DNA from 4 places in the Oxalicibacterium sp. genome. Region 1 is predicted to be linked to each of the others. Evidence: predicted binding sites of a transcription regulator. Region 1 holds the regulator's gene; each other region holds the start of a gene.
What was found. The regulator FliA, encoded in region 1, starts transcription of late flagellar genes. The targets are predictions, from matches to a motif close to CTAAAGTTTNNNNNNNNNNNGCCGNTA.
Positions count from the first base shown of each region.

Region 2: flgM (flagellar biosynthesis anti-sigma factor FlgM) is a predicted target of FliA. The motif match lies at 4,069-4,095, and genes of this name have one in related genera.
Region 3: flgK (flagellar hook-associated protein FlgK) is a predicted target of FliA. The motif match lies at 3,272-3,298, and genes of this name have one in related genera.
Region 4: ACO1VH_RS01240 (flagellin N-terminal helical domain-containing protein) is a predicted target of FliA. The motif match lies at 4,543-4,569, and genes of this name have one in related genera.

Region 1 is NZ_JBMQZD010000004.1:394,650-401,842, reverse strand. It holds gene ehuD (ectoine/hydroxyectoine ABC transporter permease subunit EhuD) at 1-165, opposite strand, end outside; gene ehuC (ectoine/hydroxyectoine ABC transporter permease subunit EhuC) at 165-818, opposite strand; gene ehuB (ectoine/hydroxyectoine ABC transporter substrate-binding protein EhuB) at 887-1,732, opposite strand; gene motD (flagellar motor protein MotD) at 1,964-2,749, opposite strand; gene ACO1VH_RS08315 (flagellar motor protein) at 2,786-3,526, opposite strand; gene ACO1VH_RS08310 (RNA polymerase sigma factor FliA) at 3,508-4,239, opposite strand; gene ACO1VH_RS08305 (MinD/ParA family ATP-binding protein) at 4,245-5,063, opposite strand; gene flhF (flagellar biosynthesis GTPase FlhF) at 5,056-6,393, opposite strand; gene flhA (flagellar biosynthesis protein FlhA) at 6,390-7,193, opposite strand, start outside.
Region 2 is NZ_JBMQZD010000001.1:279,066-286,258, reverse strand. It holds gene ACO1VH_RS01435 (hypothetical protein) at 69-374, shown strand; gene ACO1VH_RS01430 (sensor histidine kinase) at 474-1,829, opposite strand; gene ompR (osmolarity response regulator transcription factor OmpR) at 1,879-2,646, opposite strand; gene ACO1VH_RS01420 (hypothetical protein) at 2,833-3,108, shown strand; gene ACO1VH_RS01415 (flagella synthesis protein FlgN) at 3,242-3,718, opposite strand; gene flgM (flagellar biosynthesis anti-sigma factor FlgM) at 3,720-4,022, opposite strand; gene flgA (flagellar basal body P-ring formation chaperone FlgA) at 4,160-4,864, opposite strand; gene flgB (flagellar basal body rod protein FlgB) at 5,048-5,464, shown strand; gene flgC (flagellar basal body rod protein FlgC) at 5,467-5,871, shown strand; gene ACO1VH_RS01390 (flagellar hook assembly protein FlgD) at 5,890-6,561, shown strand; gene flgE (flagellar hook protein FlgE) at 6,593-7,193, shown strand, end outside.
Region 3 is NZ_JBMQZD010000001.1:270,534-277,726, forward strand. It holds gene flgL (flagellar hook-associated protein FlgL) at 52-1,275, opposite strand; gene flgK (flagellar hook-associated protein FlgK) at 1,300-3,243, opposite strand; gene flgJ (flagellar assembly peptidoglycan hydrolase FlgJ) at 3,375-4,307, opposite strand; gene ACO1VH_RS01365 (flagellar basal body P-ring protein FlgI) at 4,321-5,415, opposite strand; gene ACO1VH_RS01370 (flagellar basal body L-ring protein FlgH) at 5,529-6,197, opposite strand; gene flgG (flagellar basal-body rod protein FlgG) at 6,246-7,028, opposite strand; gene flgF (flagellar basal-body rod protein FlgF) at 7,098-7,193, opposite strand, start outside.
Region 4 is NZ_JBMQZD010000001.1:246,521-253,713, forward strand. It holds gene ACO1VH_RS01215 (PAS domain-containing sensor histidine kinase) at 1-284, shown strand, start outside; gene ACO1VH_RS01220 (response regulator) at 399-1,046, shown strand; gene ACO1VH_RS01225 (sensor domain-containing diguanylate cyclase) at 1,209-2,777, shown strand; gene ACO1VH_RS01230 (hypothetical protein) at 2,793-3,278, opposite strand; gene ACO1VH_RS01235 (TetR/AcrR family transcriptional regulator) at 3,410-3,988, opposite strand; gene ACO1VH_RS01240 (flagellin N-terminal helical domain-containing protein) at 4,668-6,098, shown strand; gene ACO1VH_RS01245 (flagellar protein FlaG) at 6,177-6,545, shown strand; gene fliD (flagellar filament capping protein FliD) at 6,634-7,193, shown strand, end outside.

The sequences.
Region 1 (7,193 bases):
CCACGACAGCAGCGGAAAATGGCTGCGCCGCATCAAGGCCAAGGCGAGCCCGGCGACCAGCGCGATCGCAAAGCCGGCCAACGTGATGACGATCGTCGTCATCGCCGCCGACAGCAGGCTCGGCAGGATGCGCCACGCGAAATCGACATCGACCAGCGCTCCCATCAGCGTACGCTCCGCCCGTGCGACAGGCGGCGTGCCAGCATGCGCATCGCGACGTTGATGCATTGCGCCAACACGAAGTAGATCAGCAGCGTCAGGCCGAAGACCTCGCGGCTGAGAAAAGTAACCTGCACGATCTGGTTGGCGCGAAAGCTCAGGTCCGCCAGCGTGACCAGCGAGACCAGCGACGTTCCCTTCAGCAGTTCGATCAGCAGATTGGTGCCGGGCGGAATCGCATTCACCAGCGCCTGCGGCAGCACGATGCGCATGAAGCGGCGCCATGGCGGAATGTTCAGCGCGATGGCTGCCTCGATCTGGCCGCGCGGTACGCTGGCGAAGGCGCCGCGCATCACTTCCGCACCGTAGGCGCCGATGTGCAGGCCGAGACCGACCACGGCGACGGAGAACGGCGACATCGATACATTGAACGGCGGCAGCGGCAACACGAAGTACAGCCAGAACAGCTGCACCAGCAACGACGTGCCGCGAAAAACCTCGATATACACGTTGGCCGCCCAGCGCAGCGAACGCGCATGCGACATCTTTGCCAGCGCTGCAATCATCGCCAGCGCGATCGCCAGTAACGAGGCCAACAGCGTGATCTCGATCGTCACGCCGACGCCGCGCAGCAGCAATGGCAGGATGTCAGCAAGCATAGGCTGCCTCCTTCATCGTGCTGGCGATGCCGATCGGCACGCGACAGAAATCGTGATTCGGAAAATGCTCATTCTTCGGGAAAGTCCGCAAGCGTCCTGTCGGTCAGGTTGGAACGATCGAAGCCGAAGGGTGCAACCGTTTCCAGATGTTCGTCCGTGCCCAGCCATTGATGCATGACGCCGTTGACCGCGTCGCGCAGATCCTGATCGTCTTTGCGGAAAGCCAGTGCGCCATAACCGATATGGGAGGGATCGTCGGTGAAATCGGCGACGGCTTCGAGCCGACCGTCGCTTTTCGTCGCCATGTCTTTCATCGTCAGCGCAGTGCCGACGGCGGCATCGGCGCGCTGCGTCATCACGGCCTGGAATTGTGCGATCGTGTTCGGCACTTGCAGGATCTGTTCTTCTGCGACGCCGGCGCCGACTGCATAATCGTATTCCGCAGTGCCGGCCACGATCGCCAGCCGCAGTGCAGGATCAGCCGCGATGTCGGCATAGCTGGAAAGGTGCGCCGGATTGTCCTTCTGCACCAGCAGCGTATCGCGCATCTGGTAATGCGGATCGGCGAACAGCACCTGCTTCATGCGCGCCGGCGTGATGTACATGCCGGCGGCAATCACGTCGAAACGATGCGCCTGCAGTCCGGGGATCAGTGCGCCCCATTCGGTCAGTACCGGTTCGATCTGCGTCACGCCCAGTTGCGCAAACAAGGCCTTGGCGATTTCCGGCGATTCGCCGGTCACCTTGCCCTGCAGATCGATATAGGCGTATGGCACCTCGTTGGCAAAACCGATTCGGATGGTTCCGGTTCGCTGTGCGCGTTCCAGCGTGGTCTCGGCCGATGCCGTTCCCATCGCCCACAGCGTTGCGAGCAGGATGGCAATCTGCCATCGTCTGATGATGCGTCCGGTCATTCTCCCCCTTGCGTGCCTGTCACCGGCGCAGGCCGCCGGACAGCGGCAATGGTAGCCATCGATTTGATGCGATGTCAAATCATTCGTATTGAAATCATCTGATAGCGATCATCACGCCTTGCCGATCACATGGGCGAACATCAAGTCGAGGAAGTTACAGCCCAGCCCCGGACTGACGCCGTAATCCGGAAAAAGAGGCTGGAAAAAGAAAAAGCGGAGAAAGAAAGGAAATCAGTCTTCGGGCGTGACCGGCACCTCGGTCACCGTCTCCGGCAGCCCGGACAGGATCATCAGCTGTACGCGACGATTGCGCATGCGCCCTTCCGGCGTGTCATTGGAAGCGACAGGCTCGTTCGCCGCGTGTCCCATGGCAACCATGCGTTTCTCATCAATACCGCTGTCGATGAACAGCCGCACCACGCTGCTGGCACGTACTGCCGACAATTCCCAGTTCGACGGGAACATTGCATTGCTGATCGGCACGTTGTCGGTATGGCCTTCGACCTGAATCGCGTTATCCACCTTCGTCAGCACCTTGGCCACGGCACGCAACGCCGCTTCCGATTCCGGGCTCAGCTTCGCGTCGCCGAGCGCGAACAGCACGCTGGCGTTGATCTCGACGCTGACGCCGCGCGCACTCTGCGTTACCCGCACCTTGCCCTGGCTGATCAACGGCGCCATCGCTTTCAAAATGTCGCGCGCGATATCGGTCATCTGTGCGCGCTCGCGCTTGATTGCCGGATCGAGACGTGGCTGCGGTTGCGGCTGCGGCATCTGGATCGGCAACGGCACGATGGTGCGTACGCGTTCAGCTTCGCGAATCACCGTCGTCTTTTCGGTCGGGCCGCCGAAGGCGATACCCAGCGATTCGGAAAGCACGCGATACTTGCCCTCGTTGACCGACGAAATCGCATACATGACGACGAAGAACGCGAACAGCAGCGTGATGAAGTCGGCATACGACACCAGCCAGCGCTCGTGGTTTTCGTGTTCTTCCTCGTGCTTTTTACGTGCCATGCGGATTGCGCTCGCGAGTGGTGAACGAAGGCGCCGTCACGCCAGATAGATGTTCATCCGCTCTTCGATCAGACGCGGATTGTCGCCGGATGCAATGCCGGCAAAGGCATCGGCCAGCATTTCATGCCGGAAGACATCGCGGCTGACCAGCGCCTTGAGCTTGTTGGCGATCGGCAGGAAGACCAGGTTCGCAAAGCCGACGCCGTAGATCGTCGCCACGAAGGCGACCGCGATGCCGCTGCCCAGCTTGCTCGGATCGGACAGGTTTTCCATCACATGGATCAGGCCGATCACCGCGCCGAGAATACCGATCGTCGGCGCATAGCCGCCGGCCGATTCCCACACCTTGATCGCCAAGCGCTGCTTCGCTTCATGCGCAGCGATCTCCAGATCCAGCACTTCGCGCAGTTTCTTCGGGTCCACGCCATCCACGATCAGGCGCAGGCCATGCTCGGTAAAGGGATCGTCGATGTCGCTGATCACGCGTTCCAAGCTCAGCAAGCCTTCGCGACGCGCGATCACGCTCCAGCTGGTGACGTTGCGAATCAGCTCGACATAATCGTCATGCTTCGGCATGAAGACCTGCCCCGCCATCCGGATGCCCGCCGCGAAGTTGCTCCACCCGCTTTGCAGCAGAACCGCACCGACCGTACCGATGATGACGATGACGAAAGCCGCCGGTTGAACCAGCGAACCGATCTTGCCGCCTTCCAGAGTCTGCCCGACAAGGATGCCGCCGAGCGCCAGTATGATGCCGACTAAGCTACCCCAGTCCACGCTTTCTCCCTTAGATTGGCACGCATCCGCGCGATCGCCTGGCTATGCAGCTGCGACACACGCGATTCGGTCACACCCATGATGGCGCCGATTTCTTTTAAGTTCATTTCCTGTTCGTAGTACAGGCCCATCAATATCTTTTCCCGTTCCGGCAACGCTTCGATGGCGGCGATGACGGCTGAACGGAAACCGGAATTCATCAGACTCTGCAACGGATCGGCCGATGTGTCGGTGCAGTAGCGATCGAGGAAATGTTCGTTGTCCTCGTTGTCGTGGAAATCTTCGTAGTAGACCAGTTGATGGCCGCCGCCGTCGCTCAGCAGATCCTGGTAATCGGCCAGCGACAATTTCAACTGGCGCGCCACTTCGCTTTCATTCGGCGCACGGCCCAATTGCTGTTGCAACTGGTTCATCGCCACCTCGATCTTGCGCATGTTCTGCCGCATGCTGCGCGGCATCCAGTCGCTGCTGCGCAATTCGTCCAGCATCGCGCCGCGTATGCGTTGCACCGCATACGTTTCGAACTGTGCGCCGTGCGTCTCCTCGTAGCGGTTGACCGCGTCCAGCAAACCCATCATGCCAGCCTGGATCAGATCGTCCACTTCCACGCTGGGCGGCAGCTTGGCCTTCATCTGGTGCGCCAGCTTCTTGACCAGCGGGACATGCTCGCTGATCAGATGTTCCTTGTCGGATTTGCCGGTCGCTGTATACATTGCCATCATGCTCCGAAGCCCATCTCCCGCGCAGGCAACGCAAAGCGTTCCGCCAGTCGCCGGAACGCAACCGAAGCGCCAGCCATCGGAAAGGCGTCGATGACGGCACGGCCCAGACGCGCTGCACGCGTGACCTGCTCGTCGGTCGGCACCGAGCCGAGATCGTAGAGTTGCACGGCCAGATAACGGCTGGCTGCCTGCGCCATGTTGCGATAGACAAGATGCGCTTCCTGCTCGTCGGCACCGGTGACCAGAATGCCGAACGGGCGGCGCCCCAGCTGCGCATTCAAACGCTTGATCAGTGCATAAGCCTGTTTGATCGATGCCGCGTCCGGCGAAACCTGGATGACGATGTCGCCTGCGGCCATGGCTTCCAGCGGCAGGCCGGCATCGCCATCTTCCAGTTCCGCATCGACGATCAGCACATCCGATTGCGATGCGAGCACGCCGAAGGCATTCGTCAGACGTCGACGCTGATCGACGTCGTACATGGCTGCGTACAGCGAGCCTGCCGTCAATGCCGCAATACTGAAGCCTTGCGGCATCGTCTGCACGGCCTGATCGAACGCGCGCTGCTGACGCACGACATCCAGGAGCGTGGCCTGCAGTTCGGCGCCCATGCGGCGTGCGATGCCGTTCGCCGATGCGCAGGCATCGAGCAGCACGACCGCGCTGCCGCCTGCAGCGAGCGAGGCAGCAAGATTGACCAGCATCGTGCTTTTTTCAGCGATCGATGTGGCGGAGAGAAACGTGAAAATGCGCGGTTTCGGTCCGGCGAGCATGCGCCGCAGACCTTCGGCCTGATCACATTCGAAACTAGCCAAGAATCACCTCACGCAAACCTTTGTCTTTCATTGCCCGTGCCGTATTCGCCATCACCAGCGGGATTTCCGCTTCGTTGAACTGGAACGGTGCCGTTTCGCGCTTCAGCTTGAATGCGCGATCGACCAGATACTGCTGGCTGGCGACGTGCAGATCTTCCGGCACGCGTTGTCCGTCGGCGACGTAGTATAAGTTCAATTTCTGACGGATGACGACATCGAGTGCATTGCCAATGGTTGCAGCTTCATCCAGTTTGGTCAATATGCAGCCGGCAAGGCCATCACCCATGTACGAGCGTGCGACTTCGCTCAGCGTTTCACCGTTGGAGGTCGCATTCAGGCATAGCAGGCGCTTGACCTGGCTGCCTGCGGAAGACAGCATCGCGATCTGCTCGGCCACCATCTTGTCGCGCTGGCTGACGCCGACGGTATCGATCAGCACCGTGTGCTTGCCTTTCAGTTCATCGAGCGCGATGCGCAGATCGGCTTCGTCGCGCACCGAATGCACCATCACGCCGAGGATCTTGCCGTAGATGCGCAATTGTTCGTAGCCACCGATACGGTAACCGTCGGTCGTGATCAATGCGAGCTTGCCGGGGCCGTGGCGCATCACGCAGCGCGCAGCCAGTTTGGCGGTCGTCGTCGTCTTGCCGACACCGGTCGGTCCGACCAATGCGTAGACGCCGCCTTTTTCGAGAATCTCGTTTTCGTTGCCGATGGTCGCCAGATTGCGCATCAGCACCGACTTGATCCAGTCCATGCCGCCCTGATGCGAGACGCCTGCCGGCATGCGTTCGATCATGTAGCGCGCCAGGCTGGGGCTGAATCCTGCCGACAGCATTTCGCGCAGCGCGCTGCTCTTGGCCGGCTCGCGCTTTTGCTGTTCGCTGCTCCAGGCCAGTTCCGCCAGTTGCGTTTCCAGCATGCCGCGCATCGAGCGAATCTCGCTCATCAGCGTATCGATTTCGAGACGGCTGGCTTCAGGCACGGCGATTTCCTGCTGCGCCGGCTTGCCTGCCGGCGCCGCTACCGGAACGGCACCGATCTTTGCGGCGGCGCCGGAGAACGTCAACGGATTCGGCTGCGCGCTGGATTGCGTATTTTCCAGACGCTTGTGTTTGGGTGCCAGCACGGACAGCGTCTGCGCCGAGATCGCCGGCTTCTCGATCACTGGTTCCGCCAGCGAAGCCATGTCTTCGCCGGCCAATGCCAGAATCTCGACGCCGGCATCCACCGTGCGATTGGAGAGGATCACCGCGTCCGGGCCCAGCGTTTCGCGAACCATGCGCCACGCTTCCCGCGATGTCGATGCAGTGAATTTTCTGACGTTCATACCTGTCCTCCAACTAAGCTAGTTACTCTGATCGTTTTCGAATCCGGCACCTCGGCGTGCGAAAGCACCTTCAATTGCGGCAACGTGCGGCGCAGGAAGCGCGACAGCAGCGTTCTCAGTTGCGCCGGCACCAACAGCACCGGCGTCAATCCCATTTTTTCCTGCTGCTGCGTGGCAGCCTCGGCCTGTGCGGCGATCGTGTCGGCAAGTCCCGGCTCGATACCGCCGCCTTCAGGACCGCTCGATTGCAGCGCCTGCATCAGCAGACGTTCGAGACGATTGTCCAGCGTCATCACCGACAGTTCGTTGGTGGACGGGAACAGCTGCTGCACGATGGCGCGGCCCAGCGCGATACGCACCTGCGCGGTCAGTTCGTTGACGTCCTGCGTGTAAGCCGCGTGTTCGGTCATCGTCTCGATGATGGTTTGCATGTCGCGGATGTGTACGCCTTCGGCCAGCAGGTTCTGCAGCACTTTCTGCACGGTGGACAGCGGCACCAACTTCGGCGTCAAATCTTCCACCAGCTTCGGCGATTCCTTCGTCAGATGATCCAGCAGTTGCTGCACTTCGTGGCGGCCCAGCAGTTCGGCCGCATGCGTGGTGATCAGGTGATTCAGGTGCGTGGCGACGACGGTGCCGGCATCGACCACGGTGTAACCCATGCCCTGCGCCTGTTCGCGCAGGTTTGCATCGATCCAGGTTGCCGGCAGGCCGAACGCCGGATCGCTGGTGACGGGACCCGGCAGTTGGCCACTGACCATGCCCGGATTGATCGCCAGGAACTGGCCTGCATTCGCTTC
Region 2 (7,193 bases), on a different contig from region 1:
ATAAGGTATGCAGGCATGCGAGACGCGCGATGGTTGTGCGTCCCCCTACAGAAGGAGCAATCTTACTCATGGCATCTTTTCTCTTCAGTCAGCAGATCAATGGCTGGCAGCAAATGTTTCGTCGCGGCCAGTCCGGCAGCTTCCTGTCGCGCCTGTTCGCGTGGTTGATGCTGGGTCTGCTGCTTGCCGTGGGACTGCTGGTGGTCGTCGCGGTTCTGCTGCTCAGCTGGTTGCTGATTCCGGTGCTGCTGTTCAAGAAGCGCAATGCGCTGAAGGCAGCACGTGAAGCGGCAGAGCGCGCTTATTATCGTCGTCCGGCACAAGGCGATGTCATCGAAGGCGTTGTGACGGAAGTCAAGGACGAACGCGCCTGATTCAGATTTCAACGCAGATAAAAAACGCACATCGATGGATGTGCGTTTTTTTTTACGTCTGCAATCGATGAAGAGGGGCAGTATCGCTCGCTGTCTGTATCAATGCCGTTTCTTCGCATGGGCGAAGCTGATCCGGATCATGAGCCCGCCGCCCTTGCGATTCGAAAGCTGCAGCTTGCCGCCGTGGCGGCGCACGATGCGATCAACGATCGCGAGGCCAAGCCCGGCGCCGTTTGCCTGCCCGCGCGCTTGATCCATGCGCGTGAACGGCCGCAGAAGACGGTCGATTTCCTCTTCAGGCACGCCGTCTCCATGGTCGGCAATTTCGAGCAGGACGCGGTCGCCCTCGACGCGGCAGGCGAGATCGATGGTGACGCGTTCGTCGCCTTTCTTCCTGCCGTAGCGTCGCGCATTCTCGACGAGATTGTTGACGATGCGCGTGATGTCCACCGGATTGGCCATGATGGAAGCGTGATCGTCGATCGTGGCATGGACCTGCACATTCTGCAGGCGCGATACTTCCTGCACCGTCTGCTGCATCAGCGACGACAGGTCGACTTGCACGAACTGCGCACTGTCGGTTGGCCTTGCATAGTCGAGGAACTGGCCGATGATGGCATCCATTTGTTCCAGGTCGGATTGCATGCCCTGGTGCGCGTCTTCGGGGAGCTTGGCCATTTCGAGTTCCAGTTGCATGCGCGCCAATGGCGTACGCAAGTCGTGCGAAATGCCGGCAAGCACGACGGCACGATCGGATTCGACGCGGTCCAGATCGTCGACCATGTGGTTGAAACTGCGATTGGCTTCGCTCACTTCGGTCGGGCCGGTTTCCGGTAGCGGTGCAGGGCGCTGCCCGTTCGCGACTGCGCGCGCCGCCGCCGTCAGGCGCGCCAGCGGTCGGTTGATCAGACCGGAAATCATCAATGCGCCCAGCAGGGAGAGCAGCAGCGTGACGGCACCCCAGCCCAGCCACTGCACGCCGGAGCTGCCTTCGACACGCTCGCGATCCAGCATCAGCCAGTATTCGTCGTCGGCGATCATGAAGCTGACCCAGAAGCCGGTGACATCGTTGACCGTGCGCGCAAAGCGCGTTTCTTCACCCAACGCGGCGCGCACATTGTTCTCGATGGTTTCCATCATGCGGCTTGAGGCCGGCGGTTTGATCTGGTCGGTGGCTTCCAGCGGGTAGACGCGTATGCCTTCGTTGCTGGACAGATCGAACAGCAGTTCGCGGCGTAGGTCGGGGGCGGAGTGCGTCAGTGCGGCGCGCGTAATCGTGACGATGGAGACAACCTGCGCCGCGATCTGGTTGGCGCGTGGTGTCTGTTCGACGATGCGGTAGCTGGCGACCCAGGCCGCCATGCTGGCGGCTATGAAGAAGGCGAGCAGGAAGAAAGTGCGCCAGAACAGGCCGCTTTTCATCCAGCTCAGTCTGTTGGGCGGGGTGGAGGGCATGCGTTCCCTTTGGCGGCGCTACGCTATTCCTTGTGCGAAGGCATGCCGATCAGCGCGGCTTGCCTTCCGGGATGAAAACATAACCGAGGCCCCAGACGGTTTGTATGTACAACGGCGTCGAAGGGTCGGGTTCGATCAGTTTGCGCAAACGCGAGATTTGCACATCCAGGCTGCGGTCGAAAACTTCGTATTCGCGGCCGCGCGCCAGTTCCATCAGTTTTTCGCGCGACAGTGGTTGGCGTGCATGACGCGCAAATACTTTCAGCACCGAGAATTCACCCGTCGTCAGCGAGACGGTTTCGCCGTTCTTCTTCAGTGTGCGCGTGCCGAGATCGAGCACGAAGTCGCCGAAGGTGAATGTCTGCGGCGTTTCCGATGGCGCACCCGGCAGTTCGTCGGGGCCGATGCGGCGCAGCACGGCGCCAATGCGGGCGACCAGTTCGCGTGGATTGAAAGGCTTGGCCAGATAATCGTCGGCGCCCATTTCGAGACCGACGATGCGATCGACATCTTCCCCCTTGGCAGTCAGCATGATGATGGGCGTCTTGTCGCCCGCGCCGCGCAGGCGGCGGCAGATCGACAGGCCGTCCTCGCCGGGCAGCATCAGATCGAGCACCAGCAGGTCGTAGCGTTCGCGCAGCCAGAGCTTGTTCATCGTCTGTGCATTCTCCGCCGTGACGACGTTGAATCCCTGTTCCGACAGATAGCGGCGTAGCAGATCGCGCAGACGCAGGTCGTCGTCGACGACGAGAATTTTCGTCTGATGCGTGTTGGCGGACTGCGGTGCGTCCTTCATGGTGGAATTTGTCGTATTCATGTTGCTATGGTAACGTCAGAAATCCTCAGGCGATACGATGAGAATGGAAGACATTACAAAGTGTTACATCCTTTACGGAAATGCACTTAGGGATGGAGACAAAGCGGCCTACACTTCTTGCATGGGACCATACCCTCGCAAAGGCCGCGAAACGACGAGATGAATATTACATTGAAAAGACGGGGAATGATTTTGCTTCTGGTAGCGGGTTTGACTGCAGGTGCTTCGGCGCTGGCGCAGTCGCGTTATCAGCATCCTTCGTTCGGCGGATTCTTTGCGCAGGACAATCGGCAGCGGCAGAACGACAATCGCCGCGAGATGGACAATCGCCGTTACAACGAGCGTGAAAATTCCCGTCAACAACCGCGCCGGGGCGAGCGGCTTTCGCCGGATGAAAGGCGTATGCTGCGTCAGCAGATCGACGAGGCAGGACGCGATATCTATGCGCCGCGTAGACGGTAATCGGTAATTTGCGGCGACGAGTCGCGACGATGGCGATAAACGAAACGGTGATATGCAGGTGTCACAGATACGCGGATGAATGTAAAACGGCGAGCAGAAATGCTCGCCGTTTTTGTATTGGAAGCGCCGACCGTCAGGCGACGATGTGGCGTACTGTCGATCTGCCGGACGTCTGTCCGTCGGGACCGTAGAACTGGTTACCTTGCGGGCTGCCGTGCTGAAGGATGTTCAGCATGCTCTGGTTGCGCACCATCTGCTTGTTGATCAGCGTGCCGTTGATGCGATTGATTTCCTTGGCGACGCGAGCCATTTCGATCAGTTCCAGCCAGGACTGGTTGGCGGTCTGGGAAGCGTCGGGAGTTTGCAGCCAGGCTTGCATGCCTGCTTCGGAAGCGTCGCAGCCGATGGCGGCGAGGGCGGTGTGGCGTTGGGCTGCCAGTTCCGCCATGCGGGCGGTGGCCTGGGCTTTCGGTTCGGTCAGATTGGCGATGCCGTCGATGTCGGCGGCGATCAGATGTTCCTGTTCCAGCTTCAGCAGGTCTGTAAGGGCGCGGATGGTTTCGTGTTCCTGGTGCAGACTGTCTTCGGGGCTGGCGCCGAACGATTTCATTTCAACCTTTCCGGGTTGAGATCAGGTCCTTTACCGTATCCATCAATCCATCGGCCACGCGTTCCGCGTCGACCTGGAATTGACCGTTGGCAATGGCTGCCTTGATCTCGTCCACTTTCTTCGAATCGAAGACGCCGGAAGCCGATGCCTGGCTGGTGAGAGCCTTGGCTTCAGCCGACAGCGTCACATTGTCGGACGATGCTTTCCCTGCGGCATCGGCCTTGTCCGGACCTTTGCCAGCGCGGGTCTGCGTCGCATTCACGCCTACACCGGCGATTTTCTTGCTTGCGTCATCAATTTTCACGACTTGCTCCATATGTTTGCGGCAAAACGCCTATCTCTGATCAGTCTAACGGCGTTATCCCACTAAACTTTAGACCTAAATGGAGGGATCGTAAAATTTAACTACTTATCTTTTCAATAATATTTCTATGCGGAAATTCAAAACGTCATTTCCACGATGCCGCCCAGCTTCGCGATGCCACTGATGACTTCGCCGCTGGCTGTGCGGACTTGCGTCAGTTGTCCTTCATTGGCGTTGTTCAAGGCGCGTGCTTCGCTACTCACGCTGAAACCGGCGCCATTCAATATCACCCTGACGGCCTGTCCCTGACGGATGGCCTGCTGCGTACGCAGCGCATCCTGCCGCAACGGCGCGCCGACGGCGACCGATGAAGCGACGGTGCGGCCGATCGCCTGCGTGGTATCGGTGATGATGCCCGGCGGCATGGCGGTCAGATCGCCCTTCACCTTGGCGAGATCGCCTTCCGTAATGGTTTGTCCTTGCGCCAGCGGCACGGTGGCGACCACGTACTCGCTGCGCACGCCGACGCGGGCTGCGATATAGACGGTCCAGCTGGACGGCGCCGTGCAGCGCACGCCGACCGTGGTCTTGCCCCATGCGCGGTTCCCGCGCGGCAGGAAGGCTTGCGGCTGGGGGCAGGCCGGCAGTCTCATCCGCGGATCGACGGAACCAACTTCGACCGCGATTTCTCCCGGCAGGCCGATGGCCTGTTTCTGCAGGAATTGTTCGACCGTCTGTTTTAGCGCGCCGATCTCCTGGCGCGGCGGTTCGGCGGTCTGCGCGAACGCGAGTTGCGTGGCGAGTCCGGCGGCAGCGATCGACAGGGCGAGGAAAGCGTTCATGAGAGTCCGTGGTTTCATTGCACGATCATGGTACCGATCCGGCCGCCGGGTAAAGCCGGGAATAGCATGGATTTTGGTCTTCTTATCGTTTGATCGAAGCGCCGACGGCATCCGTATAGTCCACGCTATACAAATCCATACTGGGTTCGGAAAACGGCCCGGGATATTTAGGCCGGAGGTGCGATGAGCAAACTTGACGATCTGATGCGATTCCAGGAAACGGCGCTGAGCATGCGTGCGCAGCGCCAGCAATTGCTGGCATCGAATATCGCGAATGCGGATACGCCCAACTACAAGGCGCGCGACATCGATTTCACCAAGGCGCTGCAGGGAGCGATTGCCCGCAGCACGGGCGGCACCGCGGCGCCGGGCGAACTGGTGAAGACGGCTGCCAACCACATGGCGCCCAAAGCGTTGCCGACGCTGGGCGGCGCGCGCATCCAGTATGTCACACCGCAGCAGGCCAATGTCGACGGCAATACCGTCGACATGGACATGCAGCAGAACCAGTTCATGGACAACGCGATGCGCTATGAAGCGAGCCTGACGCTTGCTTCCGCCAAGATCAAGGGCATGCTCACCGCAATTCAGGGGCAATAATCATGTCGCTATTCAATATCTTCAATGTCTCCGGTTCGGCGATGAGTGCGCAGAGCCAGCGCCTGAACGTCGTCTCCAGCAATCTCGCCAACGCGGAAAGCACCACCAGCGCAGACGGCAAGACCTATCGCGCCAAGCAGGTCGAGTTCAAGGCGATCCCGACGAACAATGCGACGGCGACCGCCGTGCGCGTCGATCGCGTGGTCGAGGATACGTCGCCGCTGAAGATGGTGTTCGATCCGAAGAATCCGGCCGCCGACGAGAACGGCAACGTCGCCATGCCGAACGTCAACGTCGTGGAGGAAATGGTCAACATGATTTCCGCCTCGCGTTCCTACCAGAACAACGTCGAGACCATGAATACGGCCAAGACGATGCTGCTCAAGACGCTGACGCTCGGTCAGTAATCGATAAGGGGAAGAACAATGAGTGCAGTGACCAACGATACGACGGCGCCGTCCTGGGTCGATGCTATGAGCCCGAAGACGTCGACCGGCAAGTCGGACGTTGAAGACATTCAGGATCGCTTCATGACGCTGCTGATCACGCAGATGCAGAACCAGGATCCGCTGAACCCGATGGACAACTCGCAGATGACGAGCCAGCTGGCGCAACTGTCGACGGTGACCGGCATCGACAAGGTCAATGCAACGCTGCAGTCGCTGATCGGCACGTTCCAGTCCGGCCAGTCGATGCAGGCGGCCTCGCTGATCGGTCACGGCGTGCTGGCATCGGGCAACAAGACGGCGCTTTCCGAAGGGCAGGCGCTGCTGGGCGCGAACTTCCCGCAGGATGTCGACAATGCCACGCTGGTCATCAAGGACGAATCCGGCAACGTCGTGCAGGCACTGGATCTCGGTGCGCAGAAAGCCGGATCGATCCCGCTGCTGTGGGACGGCAAAATGGCCGACGGCAGCGATGCGCCTGACGGCAACTATACGTTCGAAGTGCAGGCCAGCCTGAATGGCAACAACGTCAGCGTGGAAGAACTGCAGTTCGGCATGGTGACGACGGTCAGCATGGGTGCGGACGGCATGAAGATCAACGTGCCGGGACTCGGTGCGCTGGACTATTCCGATATCCATCAGATTCTTTAATTCAACGGCAGGCTAACCCAGGAGAAACAACATGAGTTTTCAGCAAGGTTTGAGCGGACTGGATGCCGCATCCAAGAGCCTGGAGGCAATCGGCAACAACGTCGCCAATGCCGCCACCGTGGGTTTCAAGCAATCGCAGGTACAGTTCTCGGACATCTACGCCAGCACGCTGCTGGGTTCGGGCGCATCGCAGATCGGCATCGGCACGCAGGTGGCGCGCGTCGCGCAACTGTTCAGCCAGGGTAACGTGACCGCCTCCGACAATCCGCTCGACATGGCGATCAACGGCAACGGCTTCTTCCGCATGAACAACAATGGCGCGATCAGCTATACGCGCAACGGCCAGTTCCTGCCGACCAAGGAAGGCTACATCGTCAGCGCGTCGGGTGCGCGCCTGACCGGCTTCCTGGCCGACGCCAACGGCGTGATCCAGACCGGTACGCCGACCGACATCGTCATCAACAAGGGCGACATGGCGCCGCGCGCCACCGACACCTACGATCTGCAGGTGAAACTGGATTCGCGCGAGGATGCACTGGACCCGGCCGACTTCGATCCGACCGATCCGAATACCTACACGCATGCGACTACCGCGCCGGTGTACGACAGCCTGGGCAACACGCATCAACTGA
Region 3 (7,193 bases), on a different contig from region 1:
TAAAAAAAGGCCGGCAATCAGCCGGCCCTGGCTCAAGCTCTCTTGTAAAAATCAACGCAACAGGTCAAACAACGACAGACCTGCAGTCTGCACAAAAGTCTGCTGCGCCGCCGTCAGCGTGTACTGCTGCTGCGTGAAACGCGAATACGCTTCGACCGGATCGATATCGATCAGATCGGACAGATTCTGCTGATACTGGATGTCCAGGCTGGAACCCTCGCTGTCCAGCGCATCGATTTCCTTCAGGCGTGCACCGATCGTGGAACGTACCGCGGAAACGTTTTCCAGCGCGTTATCCAGATTGTTGTTCGCCGTGTTCAGCGCATTCGTCAGGCGCGCCTGGCCGTCGGCATCGGTGGCCGGCAGCTGCAAGGCATTGATCAGGTTGGTGATGGTGGTGAAGATGCTTTCCGTCGTGCTTGGCTGCACACTGAAGCTGTCGCCGTCGGCCGGTTCGCCCTGGATGTCGAAACGCACGCCATCGAATTCGATCGGCTCGCCGCTGGTGTAGGGTTGATCGGTCAGCACGGCGCTCGGCGGCACAGTGGTGTTGTCCGTCACCGTATAAGTCGTGGCGTTGGTTGCCGGATCGACGGTGAAATCGATCGAATAATTGTGCTTCGTCAGTTGCGACAGATCGGTGACAGAGCCGGTGCTGACGATACCGCTGCCGGTGTTGCCGGCGCCGGCAGCCGTCACGAAGCGGCCGTTGCCCGTCAGGCCGCCTTCGAACACGGCACTACCGGAATCGCTGGAAGCGATCTGGCGCGAAGCGCCGATCTGCAGCAGACGCTGCCCCTGATCGCCGTTGTAGCTGGCGCCAGTCGACGTCTTGGTGAACGGCTGGGTATTGGTCTGGTAACCGGCAAAGATGTAATCGCCGTTGCCGTCGCGCGTATTGGCGAAACCGAGCATTTCATCGAAGCTGGTTTTCAGTTCGGCCAGATAGGTCTGGCGCTGGTCGTCGCTCAACGAACCGTTGCCGGCGCCGACCACCACGCTCTTCAGCGACGTCAACATATCGCCGACGCTCTGCATCACGCTTTCTTCCTGCGACAGCGCATTCTTCGCGTTGTTGCGATTGGTCGCGAACTGGTCGTTCATCGAGATCGCCTGATTGACGCCTACCGCCGAAGCCGCGGCGATCGGATCGTCCGCCGGCGTCAGCACGCGGCGATTGGTCGAGATCTGCTGCTGCGTCTTCATCATTTCGGCACGCAGTTCCGATATGCGGCTGGAGCCCATCTCGAACATCATGTTGGTGCTGATACGCATGGTGTCAATCCTTAATATTCAGTGTCAACGCAGCGAGATCAGGACGTCGAACATGTCGCTCGCCGCCTGCATGACCTTGCCCGATGCCTGGTAAGCCTGCTGATAGCGCAGCAGATTGGTCGCTTCCTCGTCGAGGTTGACACCCGACTGCGACTGCTGCGCATCCAGCACTTGCTTCAGCAGCGTCGCTTCCGCATCGCTGCTGGCTTTCATTTCGCTGGTCTTGTTGCCGACGAAGCTGACGAGTTGCGCGTAGGCGCTGTTGTAGCTGGCAGTGCCACCCTGCAGTGCATTTTTGGTCTGCAATTCGCCTAGTGCCAGCATGTTGCGGTTGTCGCCGTCGCCGTTCGTGTTGTTGCTGATCGTGAAGGTGTCGCCGTTGGCCGGTGCGCCGTCGATCTGCACTTCGACGCCGCCGAAGGAAATCGTCGCGCCTTCGGTGAACGGCACCGGCGTGCCGGCCGGATAGACGGTGGGCGTACCATTGACCGTCACGGTCACGTCCATGCCGGCCGGGAAGCCGGTGAAGGTGCCGGCGGCGGAATCGTAGGTCAGCGTCGCCGGCAATCCCGCAGCGGTCGCCGCATCGAAATCGGCATTGATGACGCCGGCGCTGATCTTGCCCGTGCCGGTATTCGTGCTCGGTGCCGTGGTACGAATCGGCACGGCTGCAGCGATGTCCTTGACGTCGCTGATCAACACCTTGAAATCCTGCGCGCCACTCGCCGTCGGCCTGATCAGGAATTCGTCACCTGCGTCCATGTCGGTGCCGGTCGCCAATGAAAACGTCACACCGTCGATCTCTCCCGGGAAAGCCGGATCGGCATAGACGACCGTGTTGTCCGGCAGGCGGGTGACGCGATAGTCGGTGCCGTTGAAGGTCAGGCGGTAATCGTTGGTCGTCAACGCATCGACGTTGGTGATGGTGGCGCTGATCTCCGCATCGCCGTTGTTCGCCGTGCTGCCGCTGACCAGCGGTTGGGAAACATTGAAGAAATCGCCGCCGAGTTCGCCGTTCTGGTCCTGGCCAAGACGATGCTGCGCATTGAAGGTCGACGCCAGGCCGATCGCGATGCGGCCCAGCGAATTCTGAATCTGGTCCAGCGTCTCGCTGCGATAGGTGAACAGGCCGCCGAGATTGCCGCCTGCCAGCGCGCTTTCCGAGATGATGCTGCTGGTGCCGCTGGCCGACGTGTACGATACTTCCATCCGGTTCGGATCGGTCGGCGACTGCACCGCTGCCAGCTGCATCGCCTGATTGCCGATCACCAGCGTCTGGCCGTTGCCGATCGAAACCGTGTAGCCGTTGTCCTGCTTGGAAACCGTCACCTTGACCTGCTTGGCCAGTTCGCCAACGATGTAATCGCGCTGGTCCAGCAGATCATTCGGCGGCTGACCGGTGCTGCCTGCCTTCAGGATCGCTTCGTTCAGCTTGGCGATCTGCTGCGCATAGGAATTGATGCTGGTGACGGCGCCTTCGATTTCGCTGTTGACGCCGTCCTGCATGCTGCGGAATTGCGCATCCAAGCTCTGGAAGCGCGCGGCCAGCGTCTGCGCGCCGGACAGCATCGACTGGCGCGATGCCACTTGCCCCGGATTGGCGACCAGATCCTGTATGCCGGCGAAGAAGCTGTCGAGCACTGGCGCCAGACCCGCGGTCGGATCGGCGATCATGTTGTTGACCTTGTTGATCTGCGCGTAATAGGTCGCCAGCTGGCTGGCCGTCGCGGTTCCGCTGACGGCTTGCGCGCCGAGGAATTCGTTATAGATGCGCTGGATCGTCTGCACCTGCACGCCGTTGCCGATGAAGCCGATGCCGCCCAGGTTCTGGCCGTCCATCGACGCCTGGATCACCTGCTGCCGGTTATAGCCGGGCGTCGCCTGGTTGGCGATGTTGTGACCGGTCGTGGCGATACCCGCCTGGGCTGCGGCGAGTCCACTCTGGGCGATGCTGAAGATATTGGCCATGATCTATTCGTTAACCCTATGTTGGCGTGTACGGCACATCGCTGGAAAACTTGAGCGGGGAATCATGCCGAAGTGGCAACTGCGGCGACCTCGGCGCGGTGTCGACTCAAGCAATGCGACTCAGCGATGCATCAGGTAGACAGTTTGTTGTTGATGATGTTGGTCAGTTTTGCCGCATAGTTCGGATCGGTCGCGTAACCGGCACGCTGCAGTCCCTGCGCGAAACCATGCACGTCGGTCGCATTGGCCAGCACTTTTTCGTAGCGCGGATTGCTGCGCAGCAGGTTCGCGTAATCGCGGAACGAATCGGCGTACGAATCGTAGGCGCGGAATTTCTCGACGCGCTTCTGCGGTACGCCATTCACGTATTCAGTGGTGACCGCATCCACGGTCTTGCCCTTCCAGTTCGGACTCGCCTTGATGCCGAACAGGTTGTGGCTGCTGCTGCCGTCGGCCATCTTCATCACGTGCTTGCCCCAGCCGCTTTCCAGCGCTGCCTGCCCCAGCATGAACTTGGCGGGAATGCCGGTGGTCCGGCTGGCCGCTTGCGCATGCGGCATCAATGTATCCTGGAATGCCTGCACGTGCGTCGGCCTGGATGCATCGCCTGCATCATTCGCATTGCCGGTTGCCTGCGACTGTGCCGTGCGCACCGTGCGCGGCGACAGCGAACGCAGCAGTTCGTCATTCAGATTGGCGCGCAGTTCCTGCGGCTGGCCGCCGTTTGCCGTCGCAACATCGTCCTGCACCGCATTGCCCGGCAGATTCGACAGCTGACGAATCAGCACGTCGGCCAGGCCGATGCCGCGGCTTGCCATGTTCTGGCTCAGCTGCTGGTCCAGCATCGACTGGTACATGCGCGTCTGCTGGTTATCGAACACGCCGTCCTGCGGCGTGGCTTCGCGCATGCTCTTCATCATCATGTTCACGAACAGCGCCTCGAACTGCTTGGCCGTCGCCTTCAGCGCTTCCGGCGAATTCTTCCGCGCGGCGATCTTCAGCGATTCGATGCTGTTGGCATCGATCGCCAGATTGTTCGTGCTGTCGAGAGGTGACGTGCTCATGCGTGGACGATCTTTAGATGATTTCCAGTTCGGCGCGCAGCGAACCGGCCGCCTTCATCGCCTGCAGGATCGCCAGCAGATCCTGCGGCGTCGCGCCGATGGAATTCAATGCCTTGACCACGTCGGCCAGCGAAGCCGAATTCTTCAGCAGGATGACCTTGCCCGGGTCCTTGTTGATTTCGATCTGCGACTGTTGCGCGACGACCGTCTGGCCGCCGGAGAATGGCGCCGGCTGGCTGATGACCGGTTGCGTATTGATCGTCACCGACAGGTTGCCGTGCGATACCGCGCAGGTATCCAGCGTCACGTTCTGGTTCATCACGACGGAACCGGTACGCGCATTCATGATGACCTTGGCGCCGACCGGAGCCGGCGTGACGTCAATGCTCTGCAGCGAGCCGAGGAAACTGACGCGTGCATTGCTATCCTGCGGCGCACGCACCTGGATCACGCGGCCGTTCTGCGCCAGTGCCGTATCGGGACCGAAGCGCTTGTTGACCGCATCGACGACGCGGCTGGCGGTGGAGAAATCTGTGTCCTTCAGTTCCAGTGTGATCATGTCACCCTGCGCCAGCGCGCTGGGAACCGAACGCTCGACGGTAGCGCCAGCCGAGATGCGGCCCACGCTCAGATGATTGATCTGCGCCTTGCTGCCATTGGCGGAGGCACCCGCACCGCCGACCACGACGTTGCCCTGCGCCATGCCGTAGATCTGGCCGTCGGCGCCCTTCAGCGGCGTCATCAGCAGCGTGCCGCCGCGCAGGCTCTTCGCATTGCCCATCGACGACACGGTGACATCCAGCGTTTGTCCCGGTTGTGCGAACGCCGGCAACGAAGCCGTGACCATGACGGCAGCGACATTCTTCAGCTGCAGATTGTTGGTCTGCGGCAGGTTGATTCCCATCTGCTGCAGCATGCTGGCCACGCTCTGCACGGTGAACGGCGTCTGCGTCGTCTGGTCGCCGCTGCCGTCCAGGCCAACCACGAGGCCGTAGCCGATCAACTGGTTTTCCCGCACGCCCTGCACGCTGGCGAGGTCTTTCAGGCGTTCTGCGTGCGACGCGAACGGCAGCAGTACGAACGCCGCGCAGGCGACGGCCTGCAGCATTTTTCTGAAAAACGGACGGTTCGGATGCTTGTTGTTCATGATGTTTCCTTGCTCATTTCCCCTGCCTGTTCCCTGCTTGCTTTCTGCCTGTTCCTTGCTATCCCGCGCAGCCGTCAGAGCGGCACCACGCTGAGGAAGAAGCGTGCCAGCATCGACATGACTTCCGCGCTGTCGATATGACTGCTGCTGCGATATTCGATCTTCGCGTCAGCCACCTGCTGCGACGACACGATGTTGCCGGCGGCGACCGTAGCCGGATCGACGACGCCGGAGAAGCGGATGAATTCCGCGCTCTTGTCCAGCGCCACCTGCTTCTCACCGGCGACGACCAGATTACCGTTCGGCAGCACGTCGATCACCGTCACGCTCAGCGTGCTGATGAAGTTGTTGCTGGAAGTGACCGCACCTTTGTCCGCATACTGCGACGATGTCGAGGCGGTGGCACTCAGATTGTTGGTAAAGCCCGGGAAGATGCCGAACAGGCTGGGCGCCGCCATGGCGACTCCGCCGGTCTTGCTGGCCGAACTGCCCGCCGCCTTGCCGGCCGAACTTTTCTCATTGATGACGATGGTGATCGTGTCGCCGACCAGACGCGCACGCTTGTCTTCGAAGATCGGACGATAAGAGGAATTCTGGAAGATCGCGCCATTGCCCGACGGCATCGCCGCATAGTTGGTGGGCCGCGCCGTCAGCGGCGTCTGCACGATGGTACTCGGCGGCTGGCTTGCACAGCCCGCCATCAGGCCTGCTGCCACGATCATTGCCGTCACGGTGGTTTTCATCGGATGTTTCCTTGTACGGTGCACTTATTGCGACGATGACGATGACGATTACATCTGCGTCAGACGCTGCAACATCTGATCGGATGTGGTGATCGCCTTGCTGTTCATTTCGTAGGCGCGCTGCGTCTGGATCATGTTGACCAGTTCCTCGACGACGTTCACGTTCGACGTTTCGAGGTAGTTCTGTTTCAACGTGCCCGAGCCGTTGCTGCCCGGCGTGTTGGTGACGGGTGCGCCGGACGCGGTGGTTTCCATGTACAGGTTGTCGCCACGGCTTTCCAGACCGCCCGGGTTGATGAAGGTCGCCAGCTGGATCGAACCGATCTGCACGCTCAGCGGATTGCCGGCCGTCGTGACGCTGACGATGCCGTCCGGCGAAATCGTCATGCTGGTCGCGTCCGGCGGAATCGTGATCGCCGGATCGATCGGGAAGCCGCTGGCATTCGTCAGCTGGCCCTGATCGTTGGTCTTGAAGGTGCCGTCGCGCGTGTAGGCGGTCGTGCCGTCCGGCATCAGCACCTGGAAGAAACCGTCGCCGTCGATCGCGACGTTGCGCGCGTCGTCGGTCTTTTGCAGATTGCCCTGCGTATGGATGCGCTCGGTCGCTACCAGCTGCGTACCGGTACCCAGCTGCAAGCCGGTCGGCAATTGCGTCTGCTGCGACGATGCACCGCCCGGCTGGCGGATCGTCTGGTACAGCAGATCCTCGAACACGGCGCGCGAGCCCTTGAAGCCGGTCGTGCTGACGTTCGCCAGGTTGTTGGAAATGACGTCCATCTGCGTCTGCTGCGCATCCAGGCCGGTCTTGGAAATCCATAGTGAGCGAATCATGTTCTTCTCCGGTATGCCGGCAAAGCGCCGGCGGTTCCTGCATCCATCTTCATTCTGCTACCGCAGCCGTCAACCCAATGACAACAATTCGGTGGCTTTTGCCGCGTTGCTCTCGGCATTCTTCAGCATGCTCATGTTCATCTCGAACTGCCGCGCCAGCGAGAT
Region 4 (7,193 bases), on a different contig from region 1:
TTTTTCAGGAAGCACTCACCAATATCGCGAAGCACGCACAGGCAACGCTGGTCAATGTGCAATTGCTGCACACTGAACGCTTCGTCCGGCTGGAGATTCTCGACAACGGCCGCGGCATCAAGGCCACCGATCGCACGAAACCGAAATCCTTCGGCATCCGCGGCATGGTCGAACGCTCGATCGCAATGGGCGGCAGCCTGTCCGTCAGTACGTCGCAAAAAGGTGGCACAATCGTTGCTATCAACGTCCCGTTGGTCGATAGCAGCGCAATATCGACATCCTGAAGGACAATATTGCAGAATAACTGACCATTTTGGTCACATGGAACCGTGCTGAGCCAAATTTTGTCTCACTGATGGAGACCGTTTGTCTGCAAGGCAGCACTCATCTAGCAGAACATGACAACGAAGAATGTAATCAAAGTCCTGATCGCCGACGATCACGCCATCGTACGGGAAGGTTTGAAACAGATTCTGGCGGACACCAAAGACATCGCCGTCGCCGGACATGCCGAAAACGGCACCGAAGCCATCCGTCTCGCGCGCGATGTTTCGCATCATGTCCTGCTGCTCGACATTTCCATGCCCGATCGCAGCGGCATAGAAGTGCTGAAGCAGGTGCGCAAGGAATCGCCGAAAACTGCGGTGTTGATGCTGTCGATGCATCGCGAGGATCAATATGCGATCCGCGCGCTGAAAGCCGGCGCTTCCGGCTACCTGAACAAGCAGAGCGCTCCAGCCGAGCTAGTCAACGCAATCCGTCAGGTGGCGGCCGGCCGCAAATACATCAGCGCGGCCCTCGCACAGGAACTGGCCAACCAGATCAGCGACGACCATGAAATCCCCCTGCACGAAACCCTGTCCGACCGCGAATACCAGACATTGACGATGATCGCCTCCGGCAAGACCGTCAGCGACATCGCGGCCGAACTGGTGCTGTCGGTCAAGACGATCAGCATGTATCGTTCACGCTTGTTGCAAAAAATGAAACTTCGCCACAACGCGGAACTGACGCACTACGCGATCAAGAACCATCTGGTCGACTGATATTCCCGTCTGATCTCCACCGCCAGCTTGTCAAACGACAAACTGGCCCGCATTTGCCGCGCTGATCCCCGCATCGTTTTTCCTGTCTGACTATATGATTGCGCAATAGCCAAATCTGGCTGCAATCGAACGCCACAAGCACCCACCAGCGCACGCGCCGTCATGTCAGACAAACCGCCCCGGAATCCTGCCGCCCAGAATCCCGTCGATATCGCGCGGGAAACCTTCCGCCAGCTCGCCATTCGCAAGATCGCTCCCACGCCGGATGCCTACCGCAAGGTCTATGACGAAATCGCCGGCTATGCAGCAGAACCCTCGCCGGAACAGATATTCAGCGAATTCGCCGCCACCCTGCTCAACCTGCCCGATGAAGTATCCGCCGTCGGCAAAACCTTGCAGCAGGCGGCGCTCACATCCTATTGGCCCGATTACGGCAAGGGATTGACGCAACTGGTCAGCCACTACCAAGGGCGGCTGGCCCGCCTGTCGAATCCTGTCGCACTTTCCGCAGCACCGCTGATCGACGATCCGCAACCGCGCCTGTTGCGCGACCTGCTGATGCGTACGCTGACGCTGGCTGTCGCATCACTGCTGCAAGGCGTACCTGCGCTGGCAGCCGAAGCCGAAGAGCTCGGTCGCTCGATCAAGGATGCACAGTCGGAGCAGGCACTGAATGAAGCGTCCGCCCGCCTGAAGCAACTCTGCTTCAAGATCGAATTGAAGAGCGGCGATCTGGCCGAACAGCATGAACTGCTGCTGCGCCTGTTCCGTCTACTGCTCGAAAATATCGGTGGCCTGCTGGATGACGATTCGTGGATGCACGGGCAGATCGAAGCCGTACAAAACCTGATCGCCGGTCCCATCGACGACATCGCATTACGCGAAGTGATGCGTAGCCTGAAGGAAGTCATCTACAAACAGAGCATGCTGAAACACAGCATCACGGAAGCAAAGGATTCGGTCAGAAACATGGTCGCCACCTTCATCGATCGCCTCGGCGAGATTGCCGATACTACCGACAACTATCACGAGAAGATCGATAACTATTCGAAGCAGCTCGTTACCGCTGCAGATGCCGGCAGCGTCAGCAGCATCCTGCAGGAAGTCATGAAGGAAACACGTATCGCGCAATCCGAAGCGCTGAAATCGCGCGACGCCATCCTCGCCGCGCGCAAGAATGTCGAAGAGGCGGAAGCACGCATCCAGGCGCTGGAAAACAAGCTGGAACAAATGAGCGAACTGGTGCGCGAAGACCAGCTCACCGGCAGCCTGAATCGTCGCGGCCTGGAAGACGTATTCGAACGCGAACTGGCGCGTGCCGATCGCAAGGCTTCACCGTTGTGCATCGCCCTGCTCGACCTCGACGACTTCAAGAAGATCAACGACCAGTACGGCCATTCCGCCGGCGACGAAGCGTTAATCCATCTGGTGCGCGTCATCAAGGAAACGCTGCGCTCGATGGACGTCATCGCCCGTTTCGGCGGCGAGGAATTCATGATCGTGCTGCCCGATACCGGCCTCGACGACGCCATCCAGACCATCACGCGTGTGCAGCGCGAACTGACGAAACAGATCTTCATGCACAACCACACACGGCTGCTGATGACCTTCAGCGCCGGTGTCGCGCAACGCAAGGAACTGGAAGATCAGAAATCGCTGACCGACCGCGCCGACAACGCGCTGTACGCGGCGAAGAAAGCCGGCAAGAACCGGGTGATCGCCGCACACTGATACCGCTGATAGCGCTCAGCTAGCCGATCTGCTTCTATTGCGCAGCGTTATTATTTGAGCGGTCAAGCCAAGAACAAGAATGACAAGCAAACTTGCCTGGGCGCCGAGAAGAAGCGGAGATCTCAGGTCAGTGACAAACGGATGCCCGTCCGGAATACGACGAAGCGTCTCATTCACGGTAGGAACCATCAACAAAAATGCCGTGAGACTCAAGCAAATCGTTTCGATATAAATACCTCCTCGTCCCAAGAAGCGAATTTTCGCTGCGCCGTATCCAACCAGCAAAAAGATGATGGTTGCAATGGCAATGCCATAACTCACCGGCTGGTGTGCGACAAGGAATACCGTCGCAGCCCCTATCAGCATCGAGACAAAATATCCGACGCCCACTACGGTCCGGGGCTCGATCTTTCCGTAACGCCCGAACATATACAGAGCCAAGGGAATGGCGGGCAGGCTGCCGAGCGTATGCAACCAGCCTAAAGGCGATATTCCGAACATATTGATACCCTTTCGATTGAGTTTTGATCGAGTGACACAGCAAATCGGAAACTTCCGAAGAAATGAAATCAAACATTACCTACTAATAGGTAGATATTTTGGGCAAAGTTGAGCGGTTATCTCTTTCAATTTCAGGCCGGCAGCAGCCGCCCCAGCAATGGATGAGTGATAACGCCGAAAATCTTCGCGTCGCCATAAGCGCGTGCCGAAAGCATTGCTCCATGAACGCTGGCCATAAAACCTTCAGCCTCGATTTTGGCTGACGTGGATAGCTGAATGCTGCCTTGGGCGACACCACGTTCCAGAACAGAAGCCAGCCAACCCGACAGCGTCCGAAAATGCGTTCGCACTTCCAGCGCGACTTCATCAGGAAGCATCGGCAACTCCGTTGCGAGCAACGCGCATACGCAAAAGGGAGCTGTATTGTCAGCAATGCAGGTTTCCCAATACCGGATGTACGCACGGAGCTGTTCAACCGGTTCCGGAACATTCCGTTCCAGTTCAGCAATGCCCAACTCCACTTCTTCTCGATATTTGAGGACAAGTGCACGAACCAAATTGGATTTGCTTGGAAAGTGATGATGGATGGTCGCATTGCGCACTCCAACCACTTTGGAAATATCGGCGTAGCTGAAGCCGTTATAACCGCCCAAAACTATCAATGAGCGAGCGCAATCCAGGATTTCCTGAGAGGTATTGTTCGGTTTCATTTTTCGCACTCTACATACTAGTAGGTATATTGTCAATGCGAACCGATTTTATATATCTCACCTTAATGTGTGAAACGCGTATTGCATTGCCTGATGTTGCTTCCGCTTTATATTCATCGCATTGATCCGTCGAGCCGACCACTCGATATTGCTGTACGTAGCAAAACCGGGAAAAAGCCAGGAGAAGCGGCCACCCAAAAACCGGATGCGCCCTGTCCAAGCTCCAGCTGAAACAACTCCCCGTAGCGGCTTCCCACAATCGAAAAAGGCTATTTGTCTCCTCTTGATCACTCCCTCCGTTTCTGCGCAAAACCGATTTCACAATCTGTGACATTTCCCGCAGTGGATTTTCCATAGCGTTTTCGCCAGAAAAATACAAAAAAAACAATTTCCCCAATCGGCAGTATGTAGAAAAAGTTGAGGGCAAAAACGAATTTTATTTGTTCCAAATCAGCCCGAAATTCCTTAAAGATTTTCCGCGAGGCAACCGACAACGGACTTATCTGGCTGCTGGATTGGGCGGCGCCGGGAAAGAAATTAGTTTCCGCAGGACGCTAAACTTTTCCCGGAACCGTCCGATAAAACACTCAACGACGCTGCAATGCCCTCAATACCGGGACAGAACAGACGTTGACAGAACCTCAGTCAGACATCCTTCGGACTACAACAGGAGAATCAAATGGCAGCAGTCATCAATACCAACATCCCGTCGCTGAATTCCCAGCGGAATCTGACGATGTCGCAGAACTCCCTCAACACGTCGATCCAACGTCTGTCCTCCGGCCTGCGCATCAACAGCGCCAAGGACGACGCTGCCGGCCTGGCCATCTCGCAACGCATGACCAGCCAGATCAACGGTCTGAATCGCGCATCGCAAAACGCGAACGACGGCATCTCGCTGGCACAGACGGCTGAAGGCGCACTGGGTCAAGTCGGCGATTCGCTGCAGCGTATCCGTGAACTGGCCGTGCAATCCGCCAACGCGACGAACAGCTCGTCCGACCGCGCAGCACTGCAACAGGAAGTCAGCCAGCTGGTCAGTGAAATCTCCCGTATCGGCGACACCACCTCGTTCAACGGCCTGAAGATTCTCGACGGCTCCTACACCAACCAGCAATACCAGATCGGCGCCAACGCCGGCGAAACGATCAACGTCTCGATCGGCGATGCCCGTGCCTCGCAACTTGGCGCAACCACGGCAACCAGCAGCGCCGGTATTGCTTCCACGACGACGATTGCCGGTGGCGCGCTCACCGTCAATGGCGCGGCTATCGATACTGCTGGCGTGACCACTCTGAATGGTCTGGTAGAGGCAATCAATGCACAAAGCGGCACATCTGGTGTTACCGCAGCACGTGCAAACACCAACACGTTCGATACGGGCGCATTTACCGGCCTCACCGGCGTTCAGACGGCTCAGCTGACGATCAATGGCACGGCTATCAATTTCACCGCAACGACTGGCGATACCGCACAGCATGCTGCCGACACCATCAATAATGTCGCAACGCAAACCGGTGTCACAGCGACGGTGGAAGGCGGCCAACTGGTCTTCTCTTCGGCCAACGGCGCCGATTTCACCGTTCAGGACACCAGCGTTGCCGCAGATGCAACGAACGGCACCGTGATGACCGCTAACGTCACCGCTACCGCTGCGACCTATAACGCAGGTCTGGTCCTGTCGGCGAAACTTGGTACCACGATTTCGGCAACCGGCGCACTCGCTGGCCTGCTGAACCTGGATGCAACGGCCGCTAACAATGCCTCCACCGTTGCCGCCGTTACCGAAGATCTGCAGGTTTCTACGATGGATATCTCCAGCGTCGACGGCGCCAACAAGGCTCTCGCAACGGTTGATGCAGCGTTGACGCAAGTCAGCAGCACGCGTGCACAACTGGGTGCGATCCAGAACCGCTTCACGGCAGTCGTTGCCAACCTGAGCACCACGGCAGAAAACCTGACCGCATCGCGCAGCCGCATCCAGGATGCCGACTTCGCAGCGGAAACGGCCAACCTGACGCGCGGCCAGATCCTGCAACAAGCCGGTACCGCCATGCTGGCACAAGCGAACTCGCTGCCTAACGGCGTGCTCGCCCTGCTCCGTGGCTAATCACTAGCCACAGGCATGTGAAAACAATTCCCCGGCTGCATTTCGGCAGTCGGGGAATTGTCACAATAGGAGTACATCATGGATATAGGACAAATCGGCAGCAATGCCAAACCCGTCCCGCGTACCGATAGCCAACCCGTGACCGTTGCCGCCACCGGCAATGCGGCCCGGCCGGTGCAGTCCCCTACCCCGGTCCAGACGCCGGCAGCCGTGCAACAGCCGGATCCCGCGCAACTCGGCCAGGCTTTGCAAAGCATCAACAAGGCATTGCAGACCTCATCTTCCAATCTCGAATTCTCGGTAGACGACGATACCGACCGCACCATCGTCAAGGTCGTCGATCAGCAGACCGGTGAAGTTATTCGACAGATGCCATCCGCCGAAGCACTGGAAATCGCCAAGGCGCTCGACCGCGCGGCAGGCAAGCTCTTTCACGAAGAAGCCTGATCTCGAAGAGACGGGTAATTCCCCGTCTTAATGATGTTTTGGCATGGCGGGTGCTTCGCTACATTAATGCTTTCTGCAGGAGAATACAGTGGCTACCACAGGTTCGATTTCCAGTCCCGGCATTGGCTCCGGCCTTCCGATCGACGACACCATCAGCAAGCTGATGGCGGTCGAAAGCCGGCCATTGACTCTTCTCGCAACCAAGGAAGCCAGCTACCAGGCCCAGTTGAGCGCCTATGGCGGATTGAGCGGTGCACTGAGCGCCTTTCAAAGCGCCATGGCGAACCTGGGCAAGGCCTCCACGTTTCAAGGGCTGACCACCAGCATCGGCGATGACGACATCTTCAGTGCTACCGCTAGCACCAATGCTGTAGCCGGCAACTATCGTGTCAACGTCACGCAACTGGCACAGGAACAGATTCTCACTTCCGGTGGACATACCAGCCGTACTGCACAGATTGGCAGCGGGCAAACGACAACCATCTCCTTCCAGTTCGGCAAAATCAGCGGCGGCACGCTGACCGATGGTAAATACACCAGCGCAACATTCACGCAGAATGGCGACGAAGAAAGCGGCACCGTCACTATCGATAGCTCGAACAATTCGCTGCAAGGTATTCGTGATGCAATCAATGCCGCAGGCCTGGG